3 regions of the Shewanella decolorationis genome follow, and region 2 is predicted to be linked to each of the others. Evidence: predicted binding sites of a transcription regulator. Region 2 holds the regulator's gene; each other region holds the start of a gene.
The links. The regulator FliA, encoded in region 2, starts transcription of late flagellar genes. The targets are predictions, from matches to a motif close to CTAAAGNTNNNNNNNNNNNNGCCGATA.
Positions count from the first base shown of each region.

Region 1: a site for FliA is predicted at 1,939-1,965, ahead of EYR25_RS01295 (VC2046/SO_2500 family protein). Genes of this name have one in related genera too.
Region 3: a site for FliA is predicted at 1,637-1,663, ahead of EYR25_RS09765 (DUF5610 domain-containing protein). Genes of this name have one in related genera too.

Region 1 covers NZ_CP037898.1:289,789-293,051, forward strand. Annotated here, with positions in the region: gene queC (7-cyano-7-deazaguanine synthase QueC) at 1-398, opposite strand, end outside; gene queE (7-carboxy-7-deazaguanine synthase QueE) at 587-1,255, shown strand; tRNA gene EYR25_RS01280 (tRNA-Tyr) at 1,451-1,535, opposite strand; tRNA gene EYR25_RS01285 (tRNA-Tyr) at 1,666-1,750, opposite strand; tRNA gene EYR25_RS01290 (tRNA-Tyr) at 1,790-1,874, opposite strand; gene EYR25_RS01295 (VC2046/SO_2500 family protein) at 2,000-2,488, shown strand; gene EYR25_RS01300 (DUF406 family protein) at 2,666-2,953, shown strand; gene EYR25_RS01305 (sensor domain-containing phosphodiesterase) at 3,142-3,263, shown strand, end outside.
Region 2 covers NZ_CP037898.1:1,341,571-1,344,833, reverse strand. Annotated here, with positions in the region: gene EYR25_RS06055 (chemotaxis protein CheA) at 1-219, opposite strand, end outside; gene EYR25_RS06050 (protein phosphatase CheZ) at 235-972, opposite strand; gene cheY (chemotaxis response regulator CheY) at 986-1,369, opposite strand; gene EYR25_RS06040 (RNA polymerase sigma factor FliA) at 1,417-2,130, opposite strand; gene EYR25_RS06035 (MinD/ParA family protein) at 2,123-3,004, opposite strand; gene flhF (flagellar biosynthesis GTPase FlhF) at 3,009-3,263, opposite strand, start outside.
Region 3 covers NZ_CP037898.1:2,132,360-2,135,622, reverse strand. Annotated here, with positions in the region: gene EYR25_RS09775 (glutathione S-transferase) at 1-76, opposite strand, end outside; gene EYR25_RS09770 (ferredoxin--NADP reductase) at 141-890, opposite strand; gene EYR25_RS09765 (DUF5610 domain-containing protein) at 1,013-1,603, opposite strand; gene EYR25_RS09760 (histidine phosphatase family protein) at 1,792-2,385, shown strand; gene EYR25_RS09755 (FMN-binding glutamate synthase family protein) at 2,397-3,263, shown strand, end outside.

The DNA of each region.
Region 1 (3,263 bases), 1.1 Mb from region 2:
GAAAAATCGGTTTCACACACGCCGGTAATTATCGCCTCGGCCCCTAATTGATAGGCGTAGATCCCCGCCAAAGTTAAAAACAGGATATTGCGGCCCGGCACAAAGGTATTGGGTAAGCCATTTTCCATTAATTCGTGGGACACGGGGATCGCATCGCGGGTGAGGGCTGAAATGGCTAACTCATTGAGTAAGCTTACATCCATCACTTTATGGCTAGTGATCTTTAAGCGCTTGGCGAGGGATTTGGCAACTTCAATTTCTTCACGGTGACGTTGACCATAATCGAAGGTGATCCCGTGGACTTCATCAAACTGAGTTAAGGCTTGAATAAGACAAGTCGTTGAGTCTTGTCCGCCACTGAAAACCACTACCACCTTTGAAACTGACGCTGCTGACATAGGATCCACTTAAATTGACACATAAAATAGGGCGTAAGTGTAACTCAGGCGCTAGGGCTTGCAAACTCTTTGCTGGCGTGTGGCGACGGGCATATCGCTCTTGGCATCACTCTGTCTGAGGCGGTAAAAACTTGCAGCTGCAGCTAAAATCCTCTATAAATGCCGCCCCAGAAAAACGGAACGCTAGCATGAATTACCCAGTCAACGAAGTCTTTGAAACCATTCAAGGTGAAGGTGTCTTTACCGGAGTGCCAGCCATTTTTGTACGTTTACAGGGTTGCCCTGTGGGATGTGCTTGGTGTGATACCAAACAGACTTGGGACCTGCTTGAGGAAAACAAGGTGTTACCCGAACAAGTGATCACCGTCGATGGTTCCGTAGGACGCTGGGCTAATCATACAGCGCAGAGTCTTATCGAGGCGTTCAACGCTAAGGGATATACGGCGCGCCATGTGGTGATCACTGGTGGCGAGCCTTGCATGTACGATCTGCATGAATTAACCCACACGCTCCATGCTGCTGGCTTTGCCACTCAAATCGAGACCAGTGGCACCTTTGAGGTGAAGTGCGATGCTGATACCTGGGTGACTGTCTCGCCAAAGATCAATATGAAGGGTGGTTATAAGGTGTTAGCGCAGGCCTTGAGCCGCGCCAACGAGATAAAGCACCCGATAGCAACCGAAAATCATATCGATGAACTCGATGAGTTACTCAAAGGGATTGATGTGTCAGCGAAAACGATTTGTCTGCAACCCATCAGCCAAAAACCAAGGGCGACAGAATTAGCGATGAAGGTGTGTATTGCCCGTAATTGGCGTTTATCGATTCAGACCCACAAATACCTAAATATTGATTAATGGCCACTTAGCTCAGCAGCATTGGTCTTTAATGCTCAGAAATAGTTTTAACGCTCCGAATGGGGCGTTTTTTATCAGCAAAATCCATGGATTAAAGGTAATAGGGTTAAGCGATAGAATAAGTTTGAATAAGCGGGAGTGCTAGTAAGCAAACTTGGGGAATAATGAGAGATAAAGCGTGAGATAAGAAAGAAGTGGTGGAGGGAGAAGGATTCGAACCTTCGAAGGCGGAGCCGTCAGATTTACAGTCTGATCCCTTTGGCCACTCGGGAACCCCTCCACATATTTTCTTCAACTTTTAAGTCCGACTCATCGAGTCTGATTTAAAAGTTATCTTAAATCTTGGCCGGATTTAAGGGTAAAGCAAGTTTACAGCAGACCAACGATTTTCGAACCATACAAGATAAAAGTGGTGGAGGGAGAAGGATTCGAACCTTCGAAGGCGGAGCCGTCAGATTTACAGTCTGATCCCTTTGGCCACTCGGGAACCCCTCCACGAGTATCTTTTATAGCATCGTTAATTGTTAGTGCAAATGGTGGAGGGAGAAGGATTCGAACCTTCGAAGGCGGAGCCGTCAGATTTACAGTCTGATCCCTTTGGCCACTCGGGAACCCCTCCTCAATTGCGGCCGCCATAGTAGTCAGAAACGTTTGGCATGTAAAGTCTAAATATGAAAATTTTCCTAAAGTTCTGGTTCAACTGGTCGATTAACTAACAACGAGTTGTTTTAATGATGTTTTTTTATGCAAATCGATGTTCCTTTAATCAACGAAGCCCAAATTGGCTCCCGCTTAAATGCGGCAATAGAACACAACAGGCGAGGAGAGTTCGCCCTGTTGTTATCGCTATTGTCTGCAGATGCGAGGGACATGGCGCAGTTTCAATGGCAAAAAGAGCTCGATAATGCAGAAAAATTTCAACGTCAGTTTGAGTTACCGCCGAAGCAAGCACTTTTGGCAGATTTATCGACGGATAAGAATGTTATCGACAACAGTGCCGTTTTTGCAGAGCAAGGGGCGAGGGCGTTTCAGTTGCAACAGGCATTGCGCCCTGAAGCGTTAGTGATCCGTGGTGGCGAGCCTATTGCCATGGCTGAAGCCTTGAGCAACTGCGATCTCACCACACGTCTGCGCCAACGTGGGCAGTTGCCATCCCCTAAAGTGGATGTAATGCATTTTGCCGATCAACTGGCCATTCAACGTAATCTTGTGCCACTCCTTGCGAGTGCTTAAGTCTGTTTTTATACATATTTTCTTGTCTAAATTACCGCCACTAGTGTCGATACACAATAATAAGCGTGAGCTAAAGCTGAGTCTCTATTACCACAGTTACCTATAATAAAGTGTTATTGATGCAGGTTATGTATCACCCTTAAATAAAGCTATATAGCCATTAAAGAGGAAAAACAGATGAAAGGTATCATTGCAGGACAAGCGGCAACCGTGAACGATACTTGCACCGATTGTGGCAGTTTTGTGGATATAGGAGCGGTAATTGATGAACAAGATACTGCTCTCGAGTTGACCTTTACCGGGGCGCAAGCTGAGGTTGATGCGACCAATATGCTGGAACGGGCTCAAGCACGTTTTAGCCAAACTCAAGGGAATATTGTGCCAAATAATGCGGGTGCAACGTTAACACTGGTTTTTGATGTCAGTGTTGAGAAGATGATTTTCCAATTAGAAAATGGGCTATAGCACGATCTCTGTGATACAAATCAGAGTTAATTTGTAATAAAGTGTGGCCGATGTTGCTGTTTTACATGTAGATGTGTAATCTGCGTCAGCAAAAATAATGATAAATCGGCTCCATTAACTTGCCTATTTTTGGCGTGTTAGTCGCAGCAGTACCGTTTTACCCAACACGAAGTTTTGTAGGGATCAGAGTGAAGCGACGTCAGCATCAGCATTTATTAGAATCTTTAGTCCATTCTTCGGCTAAGCAGCAGGGGGACTTTACTAAAACGGCAGAATTAGCCACTGAGTTACTCTGCCAGAATTTAGCTGT
Region 2 (3,263 bases):
TGTATTTTCAGCCTCATGGCAGACATCAACCATGGGAGTCAGACTAAGGAACCCTGCGCCGCCTTTTACGGTGTGAAACCCCCTAAAAATGGCATTTAGCAAGTCAGTATCATCAGGATTATTTTCAAGGGCGACAAGCTGCTCTTGAAGCAACTCTAATATTTCCCCCGCCTCAATTAAAAAGTCCTGGAGTATCTCTTCATCTACATCAAAGGCCATCAAATTGACTCCCAGTTAGAAACCCAGACTCGATAGCAGATCATCCACCTCGTCTTGACCCGTTACGACATCTTGACGAAGTTCGGCATTCATTATCGGCCCTTCAGCTTCAATATTATTTTTCTGAGTAATCTGACTCTCAATTATTGGCTGCTCACCAAACACCGTCAGCATAGACACCAGATTACTTTCAACTTCCATCACTAGATCGATTACCCGACGGATCATTTGTCCTGTCAGGTCTTGAAAATCCTGCGCCATCAATATTTGGTTGAGCAATTCACGTAATCGGTTTGAATCCAGTTCACTACGCGACATCAAATGCTGAACATTGTGACAAAGCACTTTAAAATCACCGAGTGCAATTTCACGACGCATTAACTTATCCCAAGATGGCATCACTTGCTGGATATTCGCGGTTAATGCATTCGCTAACGGCAAGCATTCTTCAACTGCATCCATCGTTTTATTTGCAGCTTGCTCCGTCATGTCAATGACATAACTCAGCCTTTCCTTAGCATCGGGTATTTCAGTATTAGCTAACTCAATCAAACGATTATCGATTTGGAAATCCATTAATGCGCTGTGTAGTTGCCGAGTCAGTTTTCCGACTTCGTCAAAGAGCTCTCTTTGGAGTGGAGCAGCGAGTTCCCTAAATAAATCATCCGCTTGAGTTTGTTCATTAGCGTTCAATAATTCAACTAAACGCTGCGCTTGCTCGAGCGTGATGAGCCCTGATGTTTGTGACTTCATAGCTCATCCCTGCTTAAGCGAGTCGTTCGAATATTTTATCTAACTTCTCTTTTAAAGTTGCTGCAGTAAAAGGTTTAACGACGTAGCCATTCACTCCTGCTTGCGCAGCAGCGATAATTTGTTCACGTTTTGCTTCAGCGGTCACCATAAGCACAGGTAAATGCTTAAGGGAGTCATCTGCTCTAATTGCTTTGAGCAAATCAATCCCCTGCATTCCAGGCATGTTCCAGTCTGTGACGACAAAATCAAAATCCCCTTTTTGCAACATTGGCAAGGCGGTTGAGCCATCGTCCGCTTCTTGGGTGTTGTTAAAGCCCAAGTCTCGCAACAAGTTCTTGATGATCCGTCTCATTGTCGAAAAGTCATCAACGATGAGAATCTTCATATTCTTGTCCAAGGTTTCCTCCGGTGAGCTGACATTCAGTGCTCAATTAATAATTATACTTATGTCCAATGCTTGAGTTTGCCTTTGAGTCGCAACATTGCCTGACTTAGAATCTGGCTAACACGCGATTCGCTTACCTCAAGAATGGCGCCAATTTCTTTTAAATTCAATGCTTCATCGTAGTACAACGATAGCACTAGCGCATCTCTTTCGGGCAATAATTTTATTGCCTCTACAAGTGCAGAATGAAACTGGGTCTCTGCCAACACTTCAAACGTACCATCACTAACATTATCGCTTGTGGTAAGTATATCCTGTGATACGCCTAAGTCCTCTATCCCTATGATTTTACCAACAGAAACATCGTTAAGAATATGATGGTACTCATCTAGCGTCATATCAAGTTTTTCTGCAATTTCTGTGTCGCGTGCATCACGACCCAGCACTTGCTCTAACTCATCAATGGCATGAGCAATTCGACGATTATTACGGTGGACAGAACGAGGAACCCAATCGCCACGACGGATTTCATCCAACATGGCACCACGGATCCTTATGCCGGCGAAGGTTTCAAACTTTGCACCTTTACCGCCATCAAACTTAGATGATGCTTCTAATAACCCCATCATCCCCGCTTGAAGCAAGTCATCGAGCTGCACTGAAGCAGGTAATCTGGCGAGCAAGTGATGTGCAATTCTTTTAACCAACGGTGCATACTGTTCAACGATTGACGTTTTATTGTCTAAACAAGTATACGCTGCGGCTTTATTCACTCGTTTTTTCCTCTTGAAAATCTGGTCGCTGAACTAATCGCTCAACGAAAAACTCCAAATGCCCACCAGGTTGCTGGGGTACTGGCCAGCTCATAATTTTATTCGCTAGACCATGGTAAGCAATCGCTGCAGGAGATTTAGGATAAGCCTCAACTACAAGCTTTTGCTTACGTACCGATTTACGCAGATTCTCGTCAAACGGTATCGTTGCCACTAATTCAAGTGCCACGTCTAAAAATCTGTCGGTCACTTTACTGAGTTTAGCAAACAATTCCATACCTTCGCGCAAACTACGCACCATATTTGCAACAATTTTAAAGCGGAAGACGCCGTGTTCACGGCTGAGGATTTTGATTAACGCATAGGCGTCAGTGATTGAGGTTGGCTCGTCACAAACAACAACTAGCACATCCTGTGACGCACGGGAGAAACTGAGCACCATATCTGAAATCCCCGCCGCGGTATCGACGATAAGAATATCAAACTGGGTACGCATCTCACTGAAAGCACGAATTAACCCCGCATGTTGCGCAGGACTTAATTCGACCATACCCTGAGTACCAGAGGTCGCGGGGACAATGCCAATACCTTTAGGACCGCGGACAATAATGTCGTCCAGCTCAGCATCGCCTGAGAGTACATGGGAAAGGTTACGTTCAGCACGGATCCCTAACATGACATCGACGTTTGCTAAGCCAAGGTCGGCATCAAGCACTAAGACACGCTTGCCCTTTTCGGCTAATGCTACTGCGGTATTGATGGATACACTGGTTTTACCCACGCCACCTTTACCACCCGTAACCGCGATTACTTTCACTTTTTCGTTATAGGGTTGATTCATCATACGTAAACCACTTGCTTGATCCAGGGTCATAACTCTACTCAAATGCACAGGTCATATTATCTGACCACGCTGTGTCTGGTAACGATTGTTGTTCAGTGTTTTCTAAGGCCGCTAATGCTTGCTCTGCGAGCAGTAAAGTATCGGCAACTTTCATATCTTCGGGCACTCGCTGCCCATCCGTAACATAACTTAATGGCAACCCACTTTGGATCAACACACTTAATGCGCCCGCTAACGACACGGATTCATCAAGTTTGGTGAGCACAACACCAGATAATGGAATGCGTTT
Region 3 (3,263 bases), 790 kb from region 2:
CCTTAATCCCTAAATAACGGATTAACGTGCGAACACAGCGAGCATAGGGTGAAGCGAGAGAGCAGAGCAACTTCATCAAAAAATCCTTCTTAAACAAAGATATTAAAACAATCTACATAATGTTTTTAACACTCAAACGACTACCAATATTTTTCTACGGTTATTTGCCCCGGAGCACGGCGTAAATTTTTCGAGAGCCCCTTGTCAAGCAATGCCGCTTGGGCGCCACTAATCATCCCCGGATTACCGCAAATCATCACCTGTGAATCCGCCGCACTTAGGGTTAATCCTACTTTCCGCTCGATTTCGCCCGAGACTAAGCCATCGGGGATACGGCATTGCAATGCATCATCAAGCTTTTCACGGGTGACGGTTAAACACAGGATAAACTGATCTGGATATTGCGCCGCATAGCCCTTTAATTTATCCAGATAGGCCAAGTCTTTAGCTTCACGCACACCATAGACAAGTACGATCTTCTCAAAACGCTGCCAAGGCTCTGCGGTATCCAGCATGGATAAGAATGGCCCCACAGCCGTACCCGTGGCTAAAAACCATAAATGCCGACCTTGTAACTCACCTTTTGGGATCTCATCCAAGGTCATAAAGCCGGTGGCTGTTGGGGTGATGTCGATTTCATCCCCTATGGTAAGATTCTGTAACTGCGGGGATAACAGGCCATCCTCTACGGCGACAGCCAAAATTTCGGCATAGGGCTTATCGGGGGAATTTACAAGGGAATAAGCTCTGGCAACACGCTTATCCTCTTGCTGCTGACTTAGTTTAATAAATTGACCGGGAATAAAGGGAGCTAACTCGGCCGCTATCCGCAGCGAAAATAACTTATCATTCCAATCAATACGTTCAATAACGCGTCCCTTAGTCCACATAACCCGCCCTCAAGCAAAACGTTAAATAGACCCCTAGCATAGACTGTTATCAGCGCAACAAAAACCCCTTATTCAAGGGGCTTAAGCGTAAGTAAGAGGAAGGGAAGTTAAACGTTAGTCGCTTAAGTCTCATCCGATTTTTTATTGAAGCTGTCCCTAAAGGCTTGCAATCCTTCTTGCACTAACCCATAGGTTTTATCGACACCATCAGCGATATCTCCCTGCAATACTTTGAGGCCAGATAAAATATCTCTCGCCTCCTTAAAACCATTGTCGATCGCACCACCTATGATGCTCATAAAGCTGTCCAGCTGTTCGTCCAAACTCATATTCGAATTTTGTTGCTGGTGAATGCTAAAAAACTGCGTTGCAAAACTCACAATCCTGTCGGCCGTTGCCTCGGGGGAAGTATCAACGTTATTGTCATAGGCGGTTTGAATGGCGTTTTCGCCCATCGAAGGGGCTAGCTCTTTGTTTATCGCTTCGATTGCCGCGCGATAAAGCAAGGTCATAGATTGATCACCGGACTTTAGGCTCACGTCTTCCTGTGCCGATAGAATCGCTTGATTCATTAACTGCTTACTGGTTTGCTGCGCCGTCTGCTTAGAGGTGGCATCCACATTTTTCGTCTTATCACTATTTGCCGCGTTTTCAGCATATTTATTGTGGGTCGAAGAAGTGCTCTGTACCTGTGCAGGGTTATTGATTTCCATGATGCTAGTCCACTCAACTTTGGGAAACTAAATTATCGACCAAATTTTGAGCAGCTTTAGTTAATTTATAAATTGCAGTACCATCATCAACTAACACAATGATGCAAATAGTGAATATGCTTGCACCCAAATTTAGATTCACTTTCCGTTTCTTGCTTGCATACGCCAATAATATAAGGATATGACGCATGGCCATCTTTCGTGGTTTCAAGGCATTAACTCGGCTTCGGCAAACGGAGCGTTCCTATCCCATCAAGCTATTACGACGCTTGCTATTGGGCTTGTTAGTCTTCACAGCCATGGGAGTTAGCCCAGTTAATCTTGTATGGGCCGAAGGTCGTCTAATTATTCTTGTGCGACATGCCGAAAAAGCCGATGCCCCAACTGCGGATCCACAACTCTCCCCAGACGGTAACCAACGGGCTCTCGCACTCGTTAGCGCCTTAACACGTACGCCACTGTCTCAGTTGATTGCCACGCAATATCAAAGAACCCGGCAGACCTTAGAGCCAATGTCTGCGGAGCGACATTTGCCTATTACTGTCGTCGCCGCCGAAAAACCTCTCGAAGCCCATATTCAACAGATCGTTGAGCAAGTGCATGCGGTTAAAGGTAATAGCTTAATCGCGGGTCATTCCAATACTGTGCCACTGATCATTAAAGCTCTCGGAGGTCCAGAGATCCCCAATATTAGTGAAAATGATTACAGTCAGTTGTTTTTACTCTCGATTAATGATGGACAGCCAGCAAGCTTAATTTCTACCCGCTACGGCAATGAATAAAGGATAACAAAATGCAAGAACTCAATTGGTTTATGTGGGGACTCGACCTCTTCTCTGGATTATTCTTGATCATTGTCGGATTTGGCGCCCTAGCCATTGTCTACATGTACTTTGCTGACAAACTGCAAACCAAACAGGCTGTACGCCACAACTACCCCGTAATTGGTCGCTTTAGGTATTTATTTGAGAAACAAGGCGAGTTTTTTAGACAGTACTTTTTTGCGCAGGACAGGGAAGAACTCCCCTTTAACCGCGCAGAACGAAGCTGGGTATATAGAGCAGCTAAAAATGTTGATAGAACCATTGCCTTTGGTTCGACACGCCCGCTGGATAGCACGGGCACAATTATGTTTATGAATACCGCCTTTCCCACTCAAGATGAAGACACAACCCCTATTCATCCACTCACCATAGGCCCCGACTGCAAACAGCCCTATACCACTAAAGCCATTTGCCATATCTCCGCCATGAGCTTCGGCGCCCTATCGCGCCCCGCTATCACCGCTTTATCCCACGGTGCAGCGCAGGCTGGTTGTTGGTTAAACACAGGAGAAGGCGGTTTAAGCCCTTATCATTTAAAGGGCGGCTGTGATTTAGTTTTTCAAATCGGCACAGCCAAATATGGTGTTCGTAATGAGCATGGTCATTTGGATGATGGCAAACTTAAAGAGATCGCCGCGCACCCTGAAGTGAAAATGTTTGAAATCAAAATGAGCCAAGGGGCCAAACCAGGCAAAGGGGGGATTTTGCCGGGGGTTAAAGTCACCGAGGAGATCGCCAAAATTCGCGGTATTGCGCAGGGCCATGACTCCATCAGCCCCAATGGTCATATCGAGTTTAAAAATGTCGGTGATATTCTGGATATGATTGCTAGAGTT